2 regions of the Blautia sp. DFI.3.45 genome follow, and region 1 is predicted to be linked to the other one. Evidence: a T-box and tRNA genes for the amino acid it is inferred to sense, from the RefSeq annotation. Region 1 holds a T-box; the other holds one or more tRNA genes.
What was found. The T-box of region 1 lies ahead of thrS (threonine--tRNA ligase). A T-box ahead of a tRNA ligase gene usually reads a tRNA of that ligase, here a tRNA-Thr.
Positions count from the first base shown of each region.

Region 2: it has a tRNA-Thr gene. The T-box ahead of thrS (threonine--tRNA ligase) is inferred to sense a tRNA for this amino acid. The anticodon was not compared.

Region 1 covers NZ_JAJDMI010000004.1:77,802-86,302, forward strand. Annotated here, with positions in the region: gene rho (transcription termination factor Rho) at 1-1,284, opposite strand, end outside; gene LJE09_RS02575 (COG2426 family protein) at 1,723-2,223, opposite strand; gene hisC (histidinol-phosphate transaminase) at 2,239-3,294, opposite strand; T-box leader at 3,442-3,669, shown strand; gene thrS (threonine--tRNA ligase) at 3,834-5,795, shown strand; gene LJE09_RS02590 (GH36-type glycosyl hydrolase domain-containing protein) at 5,892-8,327, opposite strand.
Region 2 covers NZ_JAJDMI010000034.1:15,837-24,337, forward strand. Annotated here, with positions in the region: gene LJE09_RS12025 (ABC transporter permease) at 1-614, opposite strand, end outside; gene LJE09_RS12030 (ABC transporter ATP-binding protein) at 601-1,809, opposite strand; gene LJE09_RS12035 (hypothetical protein) at 1,951-2,175, opposite strand; tRNA gene LJE09_RS12040 (tRNA-Thr) at 2,272-2,344, opposite strand; gene glgB (1,4-alpha-glucan branching enzyme) at 2,405-4,705, opposite strand; gene LJE09_RS12050 (carbohydrate kinase family protein) at 4,959-5,933, shown strand; gene LJE09_RS12055 (helix-turn-helix domain-containing protein) at 6,076-7,104, shown strand; gene LJE09_RS12060 (MBG domain-containing protein) at 7,210-8,501, shown strand, end outside.

The DNA.
Region 1 (8,501 bases):
TTTTCGCATAATGTAAACCGCTTCCTGTTCTTCTTTACTCAGCAGCAAATCCTCTCTTCTTGTACCGGATTTCTGGATATCAATTGCAGGGAATACCCGCTTTTCCTGCAGTTTTCGGTCAAGCACCAGTTCCATATTACCGGTTCCCTTAAATTCTTCATAAATTACATCATCCATTTTACTTCCCGTATCCACAAGCGCTGTAGCAAGAATAGTAAGGCTTCCGCCCTCTCTCATATTTCTGGCCGCACCAAAGAAACGTTTCGGCATATGAAGAGCCGCCGGATCCAGACCACCGGAAAGAGTTCGTCCGCTGGGCGGTATGATCAGGTTATATGCCCTTGCCAGTCTTGTAATAGAATCAAGAAGAATTGTAACGTCTTTTTTATGTTCCACCAGACGACGTGCACGTTCTATTACCATCTCAGACACACGTTTATGATGTTCCGGAAGCTCATCAAATGTAGAATAAATGACTTCCACATTATCGCCACAGATGGCCTCCCTGATATCTGTAACCTCCTCAGGACGCTCATCGATCAGAAGAATGATCAGATGCATGTCCGGATTGTTTCTCAGAATAGACTTTGCCACATCTTTCAGCAAAGTTGTCTTACCGGCTTTCGGAGGAGATACGATCATTCCTCTCTGTCCTTTACCGATAGGGCTGATCAGATCTACGATCCTCATGGCAACTGTGCCACCCGGTCTTTCCATTATCAGCCTCTCATTTGGGAAAATCGGTGTCATATCTTCAAAATTATATCGTCTCTGCCCTTCACTGGGATGGAATCCGTTGATAGAGGTCACATATAGCAGAGCACTGAATTTCTCTCCCTGTGTCTTGATACGGATATTCCCCTTAATAATATCACCTGTTTTCAGGTTAAATCTGCGTATCTGCGAAGGTGATACATAAATATCATTTTCCCCTGGAAGATAATTCTCACATCGGATAAACCCATATCCATCCGGAAGTACCTCAAGGATTCCGTCTGCTCTCTCTCCACTGTCAAGCTGTACTGTCTCTGCCGGGGCATGATACTGTGTACGTTCCGGTGTTCTGTTATACTGGGGGATTCTCTCTCCGTTACCTTCCACTTCACTCTGCTGCGGTTTCTCCCGGACTGTTTCCTGTTTTTTTGTCTCACCTTCCAGTTCATCTTCGTGAAGCATTCTCTCGATCAATTCCGGTTTTCTCAATGCTGAAACCCCTTTTAATCCTCTGGCTTTTGCCAAATCCTTTAAAGTTGCCAGTGATAATGATTCATACTTTTCTCTCATAAAATAATCCTCTGCTTTTTGTTTTGATTGTTAATATTGATAATTATTTTTATTTTTGTTTTTCTGATTTCCTATATATCTGAGTAATTTATTCTTTATTAACTTTTCCTGTAACAGTTAGTGGGATAATCTGTCTGAAGTGACACGAATATCAGATCTGCAGCAATGCATATCGCAGGAAAATTATACTCCTGCTCCTGTGTCGACAAGTTAATTCCTATAGTAATCCTGTCTGCACACCGGTATCTTTATATTTATCTTAGCACACCTTCTTCATAATTGACAATACCATATTATTCCAAATCTTTATTATTGGCAAGCTGTTTTATACGTCATAAAACTGATATTATCGACATAAAAGCAGAAATCCGGAGACATAAAATATGTCCCCGGATTTCCGGTAAATCAGATATTAATAACACTTATTTAAGAAGACAATTAATGTACCAGATTTCCCACTAATCCATAGGAAACAATATACATAATGACAGTTGCCATAATAATGCCACAAAAAATTGCCAGAGAGGACTTCTTAATATCAATTTCCAGAAGAGATGCAATCAGAGATCCTGTCCATGCCCCTGTTCCCGGAAGCGGAATTCCCACAAACAGCATCAGTCCCCAAAACTCATATTTCTTTACCTGATCACTTTTTCTCATTGCCCTGTCTTCCAATTTCATAACAAGTCCCCGAAAGAGTTTCGTCTTTTTTAAAACCTTGAAAATCTGTCTGATAAACAACAGAATAAACGGAATAGGAATAATATTTCCAACAATACACAGTGGAATTGCCTTTGCAGCCGATATCTTAAGTAAGGATGCTGCAAGCAATCCTCCCCTGAGTTCCAAAAGCGGAATCATTGAAATAATAAAAACTGCCCCTTCCGGTGAAATATATTGTGACAGATTCTGCGAGAACCAATGTACCAGTGCTTCCATAAAACCTCCTAACTTTTACTTCAGATAATCCTTCAAAAAATCAATAAATTTCTGCATTTCTTCCTTTGTTCCAACTGTGATACGAAGGAAATTGTCAATTCTGTCCTTCTGGAAGTAACGAACATAAATATGCTGCCCTCTCAATGCCTCAAAAAGTTCTTTCGCAGGGCAGGTTTTATGCGTAGCAAAAATAAAGTTAGACATAGAATCCTGAAAAGAGAATCCCAGTGCCTTCAATTCTTTCTTTGTCCATTCTCTTGTCTCTATGATTTTATTACATGTCTCATCAAAATATGCTTTATCTTCAACTGCCGCCACACCTGCAGCAATCGCTGTACGGTCCATAGTATAAGAATTAAAAGAATACTTCACATCATTCAGGAATCTGATCAGTTTCTCATTTCCACACGCAAAACCAATTCTCATCCCAGCCATAGAACGCGACTTGGAAAATGTCTGTACGACCAGAAGGTTGTCATATTTTTCAATCAATGGAAGCGCCGACTGACCACCAAAATCCACATAAGCCTCGTCCACGATCACAATCACATCAGGATTATGGCGGATAATATCCTCCACTTCCTCCAGCGGCATCTCCACACCTGTCGGCGCATTCGGATTCGGGAATACAATTCCTCCGTTTTCTCTGAAATAATCTTCCTTCCTTATATGAAAGTTCTCATCCAGTGCCGGTCTCTCATATGGAATGCGAAACAGGTCTGCCCATACATCATAAAAAGAATATGTGATATCCGGAAAAAGAACCGGCTTCTGTGAATTAAAGAATGTAAGGAAACTCATGGCAAGCACATCATCGGAACCTACTCCCACAAAAACCTGTTCATCCTTCAGCCCGTAATTCTTTGCAATGGCATGTACCAGTTCTCCTGCTGTAGAATCCGGATAAAGTCTCATAGTATCTGTATCCATCTCCCTCAACGCCTTCTCCACTCCAGGTGCCGGCGGATACGGATTCTCGTTGGTATTCAGCTTGATCATATCCGGCTGATTGGGCTGCTCGCCTGGTGTATATGGTATTACTTTACGTATATTTTCTTCCCATCTGCTCATTTATCTGATTCCTTTCATGTTTTTTATTGTTTTTCACTTTCGTCAGTATAACATTAATCTCTATTTTCGTAAATCAACTTTTTGCATTTTACTGATTGACAAACCCACTTTGCAAGTTTATAATAGGCGGCAGAAAAGATAAGAAGGATTAAAACGTTGAAGAGAAGAGTACGCTGAGGAACGTTACAGAGAGAAATGTATACCGGTGCAAGCATTTCATCGCGAACCAGCCGAAGACCACCTCTGAGTGACTTTAATACAGTCCGGTGATTCCGTTACCATCGAATGAAGCGGTTCTGATCAGATGATTTATCCATCAGTAATGTATCAGAACAACCGGGGTGGAACCGCGAGTAATGTTATCTCGTCCCCTACAGTATTTAACCGTACTGTAGGGGATTTTTTTATTCTTTCTTTTACCCCTTCGCAGTACAAAAAACTGTTACTGTTCACTCCGTTCTCAGCAACACGCTCCGCGGGATATCAACAGTGAACAGCAACTATAACAAATCCATACTAACGTAAAGGAGATAATCATCATGATCGTAACATTAAAAGACGGCTCAAAAAAAGAATACGCTGAAGCAAAATCCGTAATCGACATTGCTTACGACATCAGCGAGGGACTTGCACGTGCTGCCTGTGCAGGAGAAGTAAACGGAGAAGTTGTAGACCTGAGAACAGTTATTGACAGTGACTGCGAATTAAACATCCTGACAGCAAAAGATGAAAAAGGACTTGCAGTTCTCCGCCATACAGCATCCCACGTACTTGCCCAGGCAGTACAGACCTTATTCCCGGATGCAAAGGTTGCTATCGGACCTTCTATTGATACAGGATTCTACTATGATTTCGACTGCCCTCCATTCTCCCGTGATGACCTGGATGCAATCGAAAAAGAAATGAAAAAGATCATCAAAAAAGGCGCTAAGATTGAACGCTTCACAAAATCAAGAGAAGATGCCATCGCATACTTCCAGGAGAAAAATGAACCATACAAGGTAGAACTTATCGAAGATCTTCCGGAAGGCTCCGAAATCTCTTTCTATTCCCAGGGAGACTGGACAGACCTCTGCGCAGGTCCTCACCTTATGAGCGTAAAGGGTGTAAAAGCATTCAAGCTTCTCTCCTCCTCCAGCGCCTACTGGAGAGGCAGTGAAAAGAACGCAATGCTCACACGTATCTACGGAACAGCTTATGCTTCCAAGGATGAGTTAAAAGAACATCTGGAACAGATGGAAGAAGCAAAAAAACGCGATCACAATAAACTTGGACGTGAAATGAAAATCTTCACAACTGTAGACGTGATCGGACAGGGACTTCCTCTTATCATGCCAAACGGTGTGATCATGATGCAGGAGCTTCAGCGCTGGATTGAAGACGAAGAGACAAAACGTGGCTATATCAGAACAAAAACTCCGTTAATGGCAAAGAGTGATCTCTACAAAATTTCCGGTCACTGGGATCACTACAAAGACGGTATGTTCGTTCTCGGTGACGAAGAAACAGACAAAGAAGTATTTGCGCTTCGTCCTATGACATGCCCATTCCAGTACTATGTATACAAAGCAGAACAGCACAGCTATCGTGATCTACCTCTTCGTTACGGTGAAACATCCACTCTGTTCCGTAATGAGGATTCCGGGGAAATGCATGGTCTGACACGTGTACGTCAGTTCACGATCTCCGAAGGTCATCTGATCGTAAGACCTGACCAGATGGTAAAAGAATTTAAAGACTGTATCGCACTTGCACAGTACTGCCTGCAGGTTCTTGGTGTAGAAGAGGACGTAACCTATCACCTTTCTAAATGGGATCCGAACAACAAAGAGAAATACATCGGTGATGCAGAAGTGTGGAATCAGACAGAAGCTCATATCCGCCAGATGCTTGAAGAACTGAACATTCCATTTACAGAGGATGTTGGAGAAGCTGCTTTCTACGGACCTAAGGTTGATATCAATGCCAAAAATGTATACGGAAAAGAAGATACAATGATCACGATCCAGTGGGATGCTCTTCTTGCTGAACAGTTTGATATGTACTATATCGACGAAAATGGCGAAAAACAGCGTCCATACATCATCCACCGTACATCCATGGGATGCTATGAGAGAACACTGGCATGGCTGATTGAGAAATATGCAGGTATGTTCCCGACCTGGCTCTGCCCAGAACAGGTTCGTGTAATTCCGATCTCTGAGAAATTCCACGACTATGCTGCCAAAGTGGAAGCACAGTTAAAAGAAAACGGAATCCGTTGCTCCGTTGACCAGCGTTCCGAGAAAATGGGCTACAAGATTCGTGAAGCACGTCTTGCAAGAGTTCCATATATGCTCATCGTCGGTGCCAAAGAGGAAGAAGAAGGCAAGGTTTCCGTAAGAAGCCGTTACCTTGGTGATGAAGGAATGAAAGATCTTGGTGAATTCCTTACATCCATCAAAGAAGAAATCAAAAACAAGACAATTCGTAAAATCGAAGTTCAGGAAGAAAATAAATAAAACAGGTATTTTACTTTAACCTGTTCAAATAAGTCCCCACCCTCTGCTTTAATTGCATCAGGCAATAAGCAATGGGTGGGGACTTTTATTTATCACTTATCCCATCTGTACAATTACATGGTATTCGTTTCTGCCATTGACCATAGGAATCTGGTTTCCATTTATCCTCTCACCATCTACCTCAATCCATCTGACTCCTTTCTGCACACCTTTCGGTTTATGGATTTCAATATGATAATCCGCCCCTCTAAAATGACGGTTCACTTTAAAATCGCCAAACGTTTCCGGAAGGCAGGGGTCTACGATCAAACCATCATATCCTGGCAGAATACCAAGAAGCGCCTGTGACAGGTTTACAAATGTCCACGCTGCAGTTCCTGTCAGCCAACTGTTTTTTGCCTCTCCAAATCCTGGTGCATCAGCTCCCGCGATCATCTGCGAATATACATATGGTTCTGTCCGGTGAATATCACTGATTTCCTCAATATAAGATGGACATATTTTACGATAAACCTCAAATGCCCTGTTTCCTCTTCCAAGCACAGTCTCCGCAATGGAAATCCACGGATTGTTGTGGCAGAAAATTCCTGCATTTTCTTTATATCCAGGCGGATAAGAAGTAATTTCCCCAAGTTCCAGATGGTATCTTGTATAAGCCGGCTGAAGGATCATTATTCCATACTTTGTTTCCAGCAATTCATTCACAGAGTCCAGAGCTTTTTCTGCTATTCCTTCTTCCTTGCCGATTCCTGCCATAACACAGAATCCCTGTGGTTCAATAAAAATCTTTCCTTCTTCGCATTCTTTTGAACCAACCTTTTCAGACTGTGCATCATAGGCACGCAGGAACCATTCTCCGTCCCATCCATTATCCAGCACTGCCTGATACATCTCATCCACTGCTTTCCCTGCTTCTTTTGCAAGTTCTGTGTGCCCGGTCCGCTCACAGAGTTCCTCAAATTCTTTTCCATATTTCACAAACATACCTGCAATAAATACAGATTCTGCCACAGGGCCTTCCGACGGCCCTGTTGTCTGAAAGGATTCTCCAGGTTCACTGGAAAAACAGTTCAGATTCAGGCAGTCATTCCAGTCTGCCCTTCCGATCAGAGGAAGTTTGTGAGGACCAAGATGGGTTACTGTGTAATAAAAAGATTTCTCCAGATGTTCAAAAAGCGGTACCTCTGTTCCCTTCTTACAATCAAAGGGTACCTGCACATCAAGTATCCCATAATCACCAGTCTCTTTGATATATGCTGCTACTGCTGCGATCAGCCATAACGGGTCGTCATTAAATCCGCTTCCAACATCCAGATTCCCCTGTTTTGTCAGCGGCTGGTACTGATGATATGCACTTCCATCCGGAAACTGTGTAGATGCTATATCAATAATCCTTTCCCTTGCCCGCTCCGGGATAAGATGCACAAATCCCAGAAGATCCTGGCAAGAATCGCGAAACCCCATCCCCCGTCCTGTTCCTGATTCGTAATAAGATGCTGATCTGGACATATTGAAGGTTACCATACACTGATATTGATTCCAGATATTTGCCATGCGGTCAATATGTTCGTTCTCGCTGACGACTGCAAAGCGTGCCAGCAATGTTTCCCAGTAATTTTTCAGTTCTGCAAAGGCCTGCATCGCTTTTTCCATTGTATTAAATCTTTCAATCAATGCTTTTGCAGAGGTTTTATTGATAATTCCGGGAGCTTCCCATTTATCATCTGCCGGATTTTCACAATATCCCAGCATAAAAACAAATTCTTTTTCCTCTCCCGGCAGCAGAGTCAGATCTATCTGATGTGCAGCAATGGGATACCATCCGCTTGCAATAGAGTTACTGCATTTTTTCTTACATACAGCTTCTGGAAAAGCATTCCCGTTTCCTGCTCCCAGAAAAGCATCTCTGTTGGTATCATAATTGTCCACCTGTGTATTTACTGTAAAAAAACTGTAATGTTTCCTTCTTTCTCTGTATTCTGTCTTATGATAAATCGTACTCCCCTGTACTTCCACTTCTCCGATACTTAAATTTCTCTGGAAGTTCGATGCGTCATCCACTGCATTCCAGAGGCAGAATTCCACGTATGAGAACAGAGAAATATTTTTTTCAGTTTCAGAGTTATTTTTCAGTTTCAGACAATTGATCTCACATGAAGCATCAGAGGGCACAAAAACCAGAAGCTCTGCTTTTAGATTATTTTTCGAAGAACAGAAGCGACTGTATCCAAGACCATGTCTGCATTCATAAGTATCTGTTTCTGTTGCAGACGGCATAGTTCCCGGATTCCAGATTACTCCGTCATCATTAATATAATAATACTTTCCGTTGGAATCTGCAGGAATATTATTATAACGGTACCTGGTAATTCGCAACAATTTTGCATCTTTATAAAAGCTATATCCTCCGCAGGTGTTGGAGATCAGTGAAAAGAAATCATTACTTCCCAGATAATTGATCCAGGGTAATGGTGTATGTGGTGTAGTGATAACATATTCTTTCGCCTTGTCGTCAAAATATCCGAATTTCATTGAAAAGCCTCCTTAAAAAGAATAAATAAACACTTGTGAAGAAAAGGCCGAAAACAGACTTGCGAAAACGAATACGTTCAGAATTTATATGTTTATTATATAGTTTAGATTGGATTTATCACAGTATAATTCAGTTTTTCAAAAAAATCAACTACATTTTTAGCAGTCAAAATA
Region 2 (8,501 bases), on a different contig from region 1:
AGCTTCAGTGTTATGGTAAAAAATGCCTGTATTCTGGATGCCCCAAGGTCTCTGGCAGCCTCCACATAAGACCAGTCCAGCTTCTCTGCGCTGGAGTATACAGACATGATCATAAACGGGAGAAGTACATAAATCATACCGATCACAATTGCCGGATAGCTGTACAGGATGGACAGCGGTTTCTCAATAATCCCGAGTTTTATCAATACAAAATTCAAAAGTCCTTTTTTCTGCAGAATAATGATCCAGCCATACAGACGGATCAGGGAATTTACCCAGAACGGCGTGGACAATAGAAGCTGTGCCTTTTTCTTTCTGTGCTCCGGCAGCCTCGCCATAAAATACCCGAACGGATAACCGATCAAAGCAATCACTATCGTACTGGTAAATGCCAGTTTCAGTGATTCCACAAATGTGTTCAGATATACAGGTTCCAGAATATTTCTGTAATTGTCCAGCGTAAATTTCCAGGTCACCCCAAATCCTCTGGACGGCGTAGCAAAACTAAGCGCCACCATATAGATAAGGGGGCATACCACAAATACAATGGTAAAAATGTACAGTGGAAGTGCCATCCATGCAGAACTGTCAGAACGGTTTCTACGCTTCTTCATGAATGTCCTCCCTGTCTACCAGTACTGCATCTGTCGGCAGAAAACTGCATCTTACTGTCTGGCCTTCTGCGACGAATGCGTCGATTCCGTATCTGCTGGCGATCAATTGTGTACCATCGCTCAGCTTCAGAGTTACACGAAGCTGACCTCCTGCGAAATTCTTCTCTGTAACAGTTGCCTGTAAACCTGATACACTATTCTTATTATGTGCATCCAAACTTCCGTCTGCCACACTTATATCAACAGCGTCTCTGTAATCTGTACCGGTATCACCGATTACAGCAGTTTCCTGTAACAATATATTTTCGCTTCTCACAGCCAGAGTTACTTTTTCTCCGGCTGACAGGTATTGTTTTACCCCTGTATCCTCTGTATTCTGCTGACTTGTTTCAAGCTTTACAATTACCCTGTCATTTCCAATCTTTACGATTGCATTCTCTCCCTGAATTCTCTCTGCAGCCCCATGCAGGATATTGGCATTTCCTACAAATGTTGCTACATAACTGGTCTTTGGATGATTATAGATCTCATCCGGTGTTCCGATCTGCTCAATACGTCCGTCCTTCATCACCGCAATCCTGTCAGACATGTTGATAGCTTCTTCCTGATCATGAGTGATATAGATAAATGTAATTCCCAGTTTCTTCTGCAGATGCTTCAGTTCTATCTGCATCGCACGACGAAGCTGCAGATCCAGTGCTCCCAGCGGCTCATCCAGAAGCAGTACTTTGGGATTATTCACCAGTGCTCTCGCAATGGCAACTCTCTGTTTCTGACCGCCCGAGAGTTCGGAAGGCTTTCTTTTTTCATATCCTTCAAGCTGCACCAGTTCCAGCATCTGTGCGACTTTCTTTTTGATCTCTCCTCTGGGAACTTTTCGCAGCTTCAGTCCATACCCTATGTTTTCCGCCACATTCATATGCGGAAAAAGAGCATAATTTTGAAATACAGTATTTACATCCCGTTTATCAGGAGGCAGTTTTGTCACATCCTGACCATTGATCCATACACTTCCACTGTCTGTCTGTTCCAGACCAGCAATAATACGCAACGTAGTAGTCTTACCGCATCCGGATGAACCAAGAAGAGTGACAAATTCTCCTCTGGCAACAGTAAGACAGATATCATCCAGAACATCTTCCCCGGGAGTAAAACTCTTTTTTATATTCTTTAATTCCAGTAAAATATCCGGCAATAGTATTCTCCTTTCCTGTGAGATCAGACAGATAAAATCATCTGCTTTTAGTTATAAAATTCCACATAAGCGACTGTTTTACAGTTAAATACTCATATATTTGTATAAGTACAAAAAGATACAGACACATACCTGAGGATTTTACAACCCGCTGATCAGATAATGTCCGTATCTCTCTGTTGTTTTTCTATAAGCAAAAACAGCCCCTGGACGAATTTTCCATCCAACGGCAAATATCTTCTCTCTTACACAATCTGCTGGTCCGTCCTGCTCCATCCAGTCAGAACGCACTCCTGCATGGGAAACAGCAATGGTTCCTTTTTTGTATGAAGTTACCATACATACAATTTTCTTTTCTTCTGCCATTGCCTTTCCTCCCTTCAGATTTATACAATAAAATATGAAATTCTATTGTCATACAAAAAGCTCCCAAAACTCTTAGTTTTAGAAGCTTTTTAAACAAGCTGAAAATGAGACTCGAACTCACGACCCCTTCATTACGAGTGAAGTGCTCTACCGACTGAGCTATTTCAGCTTATGCTGTAATCTGTCAGAAATTGATAATTCTGACAGCCACAGCATTTAGTTTATAATATTATTTCTTCTCTGTCAAGTCCTTTTTAACCGGTATTTTCTCCTCCGTTTTATTCACTATTTGGGGTGCTTCTTTTGTCACCTTTTTCGTCACCGGTTTCACTGCAGTTTTTACAGTCGCTTTTGTTTTCCCGGCAGCCTTTCGTACAGTTCTTGTCTTGGTGATGGATTTCTTGATCTGGCTGTGCTCGGCAGCAGGCTTTTTCTTAGTTTCTTCCAGAGTGCAGGTAAAGACTGCCACGCCAAGTGCCGGAAGCTTCAATGTGATGGAATACTCTCTCTCATCACACTCAGCCTTCTTCGCCGCTTTAACTCTCGTATTTACTACACCATTACCACCGTACTTTTTATCATCACTGTTAAAGATTTCTTTATATTTGCCGGCAAAAGGAACTCCCACATTGTAGTTTTCATATGGGATTGCCGCGAAATTGCAGACAGCCAGAATAGTTTCTTCCGGTTTCTCTGTCTTTCTCATGAATGCGATCACATTCTCCTCATACTTCATCAGCTGAACCCATTCAAATCCATCATATTCATCATCCAGCTGATAAAGTGCAGGATGAGCAAGATACATATTATTGAGGTCTTTGACAAATACTTCCAGTTCCTTTGGCATATCTTTATCCGGTGCCATCATCTTGCATCCCGGATGAAGCATCATATAAGCATAAGCCTCTCTGATCTGCGCATTCTTCTGTTCTTCACTTCCCGGCAGCTTATCCGCGAAATCCTTCAATGTACCAACATCCCTGCTGCCAAGCGTCAGAATATAATGTTCGCAGTATGCATAGAGCATGGACATGGTCAGCTGATCATGGTAATTCTTTCTCTCAATAGGATCCTTGCTCAGGTATTCAAGCAGATCTTTTGTCCATCCGCCACTCCATTTATAGTCAAATCCCAGATGGTCATTCTCCACACTGTCTGTCAGCTCCGGCCAGAGTCCGTTCTCCTGAGCAACTAAAAGCAATCCGGGATTTCTCTCCTTTATCACAGAATTCAGATGCTTCAGAAATTCCAGAGCATCCAGATTTTCATTGGTTCCGTAAATATTAGGTGTCCACTCTCCCGGATTTCTGCCATAATCCAGATACAGCATGGCATCCACATCGTCCATACGCAGACCGTCAGCATGGTAGACCTCAGCCCAGAAGCAGGCATTGGAGATCAGGAAATCTTTCACCATAGGGCTTCCGTAATTATAGAGCAGTGTCCCCCAGAACGGATGAATGGCCTCTGCCGGATTCTGTCTCTCATAAAGAGGTGTTCCGTCAAATTTCTCCAGACCGGAGGCATAACGCGGGAACTGTGCAGGTGTCCAGTCCAGGATCACACCGACCCCCGCCTGATGCAGATCATCTACCAGCTTCTGAAAATCCGCCACGCTTCCAAATCTGGAAGTAGGTGCATAATATGCATATGTAGAATAACCACCTGTAATATCATCCAGGTATTCCATCACAGGATGGAGTTCCACATGGGTAAAATCTTCCTCTGCCAGAAATTCCACCAGCTCCTCAGCGGATTTCCATTCCTCCAGAGATGTTTCGTATATAGAAACCGGCTGTTTCCTGTCATCAAATCTGTGACGCTCTTTCATCCAGTCTCCGTCATTCCACTGAAAAGCACTTACATCTGCTACCACAGATGCTCCCTCAGGATCATGGTCTGCACTGTTCCCATAAGGATCAGCCTTTAACAGAACTTCGCCGCCTTTGACTTTAATTTCATATTTATAATGTGTCCCTGCCTCTACCCCGGGTACAAACAGCTCAAAGATACCGGACATAGGCATACGATGCATAATAGTTGCACGTCCAATCCATCCATTAAAATCACCTGCAATATTTACACTCACTGCGTTCGGAGCCCAGACAGCAAAAAGAGTACCTTTCACTCCTTTAATCTCCATTGGATGAGCGCCCAGCTTCTTATATGCCTCATAATAAACACCTGCGCAGAAAGCCTTCTCCTCTTCCTCTGTGATCTGGCATGGAAAAGCATAGGGATCATAACATTCTTTCTCTGTCTCTCCCATTTTTATAAGAAATCTGTATTCCGGCACCTTGCGTACAGGAAGCAATACTGCAAAATATCCGGCCTCGTCCTCTTTCTCGCAGACATAAGTTTTCTTTCCGCTGATCACATTTACTTCCTCTGCATCAGGAAAAAATCCCTGAATAAGAACTCCGTCCTGTGTGATCCTTGGTCCCATCACATCTCTGGGAGCAGTTTCCTCTCCATACACAATAGCTTCAATCCTCGGCCAGTCCATATAGCCGTATACTTTTTCGTCCATAGCTGCGTTACCTCCCCGATTGTCAGAAATACGATGATCGGTTACCCTTACCGGCAGCGTATTTATGGTACATTAAACGTCACCTGTAAACAATAACAAATCAAGTTATGTTTATTTTAGCATCTTTGCACAAAAAAATAAAGAAAATTGTTTGACAAATTCCCTTTCCTGCGCTAAATTTATGTTATTAACTATGGAAAGAATCTTGTTCCGGATACTATGCTTCTTTCCATCACAACAAGGAGGATACAAAATGGGAAACAAAGCCTTTGACGTAACCGCATTAGGCGAATTATTGATTGACTTTACTGAAAACGGAAGCAGCGCACAGGGAAATCCAATGCTGGAAGCCAATCCGGGCGGTGCTCCATGCAACGTGCTTGCAATGCTTGAGAAGCTTGGCAAAAAAACTGCATTTATCGGCAAAGTCGGAAACGACATGTTCGGAACCCAGCTTAAGAATGCTGTAGAGGAAGTAGGGATCGATACCCGCAACCTTGTGATCGACAACGAAGTACACACAACACTTGCCTTCGTACATACTTATCCTGACGGAGACAGAGATTTCTCCTTCTACCGTAACCCGGGTGCAGATATGATGCTCACCAAAGATGAAATCCAGGAAGACCTGATCAGAGATTCCAGAATCTTCCACTTCGGAACTCTTTCTTCCACTCACGAAGGAGTACGCGAAGCAACCCGCTATGCCATCGATGTTGCAAAAGAAGCCGGATGTATCGTCAGCTTCGACCCGAACCTTCGTCCGCCATTATGGAAATCTCTGGATGACGCAAAGGCAGAGATTGAATACGGCCTTGGCAAATGCGATATTCTGAAAATCTCAGATAACGAAGTTGAATTCCTGTTCGGAACTACAGACTATGACAAAGGTGCCGCACTTCTGAAAGAGAAATATAACATTCCGCTTATCCTTATCACACTTGGAAAAGACGGAAGCCGTGCTTACTACAAAGATATGAAAGTAGAGGCTGCTCCTTTCCTTCAGGAAAAGACTATCGAGACAACAGGTGCAGGCGATACCTTCTGCGCAAGTTCCTTAAACTATGTTCTGGAACATGGTCTGGACAATCTGACAGAAGAGAACTTAAAAGAACTGCTCACATTCGCAAATGCGGCAGCTTCTCTGATCACCACACGCAAGGGTGCTCTTCGCGTTATGTCCACCAAAGAAGAGGTTCTTGACTTTATGAAATCAAGAGGATGTTAATTTTATTTCCTTAACAGACAATAATAATGAAGCCCGCTGCACTGCCAGACAGGGCTTCCTTTTAGTTCTCACATTTACACCGGACTGTTTACGCTGATACCGGTTCCGGTTTGTTACTATTATATAAGGATGTGTTTTTACAATGAATTCATCAGATAATTTTCAGGATTCTGCTCTTTCCCGTCTTATGCCCTTGATGAACAGTTCTTTTACTCCCGGACAGGCACAGGCTACTGTAGACAATTTTCAGGATTTGGATCAACGGCAGATTGCACAGGCTGAATTATATTATTTCTCGGGACGTGCAGAAGAATGCAGAAATATTGCGGAACTTTATCTCCAGGACAAGGATCTCTGTCTGCGCCTGTCCGCAGCACTTTTATATTCTTTTTCCAATCTTACTCTTGGAAATCCATCTGCCTCCAGAATGGGATTCAGAAATATCCAGGAATGTCTTCTTGTTGCAAAAAACAGTTCTGCACCAAAAGGAATCATGGCTTCCTGTGTTTTTGCCAACTATCTGGCCATGGTACTGATGCATCTTCCCACAGACGGACTTCCTCCTCTTCAGGATTTTCTGCCATCTTTACCTTCAGGGCTTCGCGCCTATGCTGTTTATGTACTCGCTCATAACGCTTATCTTCACAAAGAATATACACGGGCACTGGGATTATGCCAGTCTGTCTTTCTGATGCTTGACGGCTGTTATCCTGTTGCCATGGAATATCTCTACTGCGTGATCATTATGTGTCTGATCAACCTGAAACAGCAGGATGAGGCCAGAGAAGCTCTGATAAAAGCATGGAACATGGCAAAACCGGATGGATTTCTGGAACCTTTTATCGAACATCATGGATTGATGCTTGGACAGATTGAAGCCTGCATCAAACCTGCAGAACCGGAGAGTTACAGACAGCTTTCCCAGGCAGTTATTGCCTTCAGTCGTGGTTGGATGGCTATTCATAATCCCCAGCTTCAGTCCTCTGTTACAGATAAACTAACGCCTATGGAATACTCCATAGCCATGCTCGCAAGCAAAGGCTGGACCAATCAGGAAATCGCAAAACAACTGTCTCTGTCACCCAATACGATCAAACATTATCTTTCCCGCATTTTCCATCTGTTGGATATAGAAAAACGCGAAGAATTGAAACCATTTGTAAATAAATAATAGCAAAAAGGCACTTTTTTGCCTTCTAACGGGCATTATATAATTTCATTCCATGATGTATAATATCCCTACAAACATATATTTTATAACAGGGAGGCGATCTTTATGAGAAAGAAATTATTAGCCGGAGTTATGGCACTTGCACTGTGTTCCACAAACATGCTCCCCCAGACTATATTGGCGGGGGAATTTACTTCCGGGAATCTGGAAGAGGTATCCGAAGAAACTCCTGAAATCTTTTCCGATGATAATCAGGAAGTAATAGAAGAAACAGAAGAAGAATTATCTGTGTTCAGTTCAGAGAGTATACCTGAATTTAGCAATGAAGCAAATATTATGCCGGCTACTGCAGACGGAACAGACCATATAAATGAAATTAATATGGACGAAATTAACAATAAGCCTTATAACAAAAACAATGGAAAATGGGAAATAACCTCTGTTGGTTCGTACAGATTTAATGGTAAGAGTCCTAATGATGCTCCCATCATAATTGATAATATTGATTCAGGAACAGTTAAGGTTTATCTGAATAACGTAAACATCGAGACAGCTTCTGGACCAGCATTGCAAATTACATCTGATGTTCAAGCTCAAGTCTGCATATATTTAGAAAACGAAAATAAACTTATATCAAAGCACCGGGATTCCGCAGCCTTACAGAAAGATAATAATGCCAACCTTACAATAGATAACGCTACAAACACTACACCAGGAACATTAACTGTCCAGACTTATTTTACTGATTATAGCAAGAGTGGTTTTGGTGCCGGCATTGGCAGTGGCTTTGGCAATGTCTCCAGCGGCTCTTGCAGTAACATTACCATTAATGGTGGTTCTGTAAATGCTAGTTCTTTTTGGGGTGCCGGCATTGGCAGTGGCTTTGGCGATGGCTCCAGCGGCTCTTGTAGTAATATTACCATTAATGGCGGTTCTGTAAATGCTGGTTCTACTGAGGGTGCCGGCATTGGCAGTGGCTATGCCAATGACTCCAACGGCTCTTGTAGTAATATTACCATTATCAACGGTTCTGTAAATGCTAGTTCTACTAATGGCACCGACATTGGCAGTGGTCGTGCCGCCTTTCTTACAGGCCGCAGAGGCTCTTGCAGTAACATTACCATTAGTGGCGGTTCTGTAAATGCCAAAAACATTGGTTGCATTCCTCACCAGACTTTAGATAGCGCTGGTAACTACAACCCAGATAGCCCAGAAGTGTATCTCTGCACCATTCCTAATGAAGAAAACGATCCAATATTTATAGATGATACTCCTTGGAGTCCATATAGTCATATAGCTGTTGACCCTAATAATAAAAATCTGTACGCATGGCTAACCGGTAAAACACACACTATTTCTGTCGGAGATACAACACAGACCTATTATTTTGACAAAAA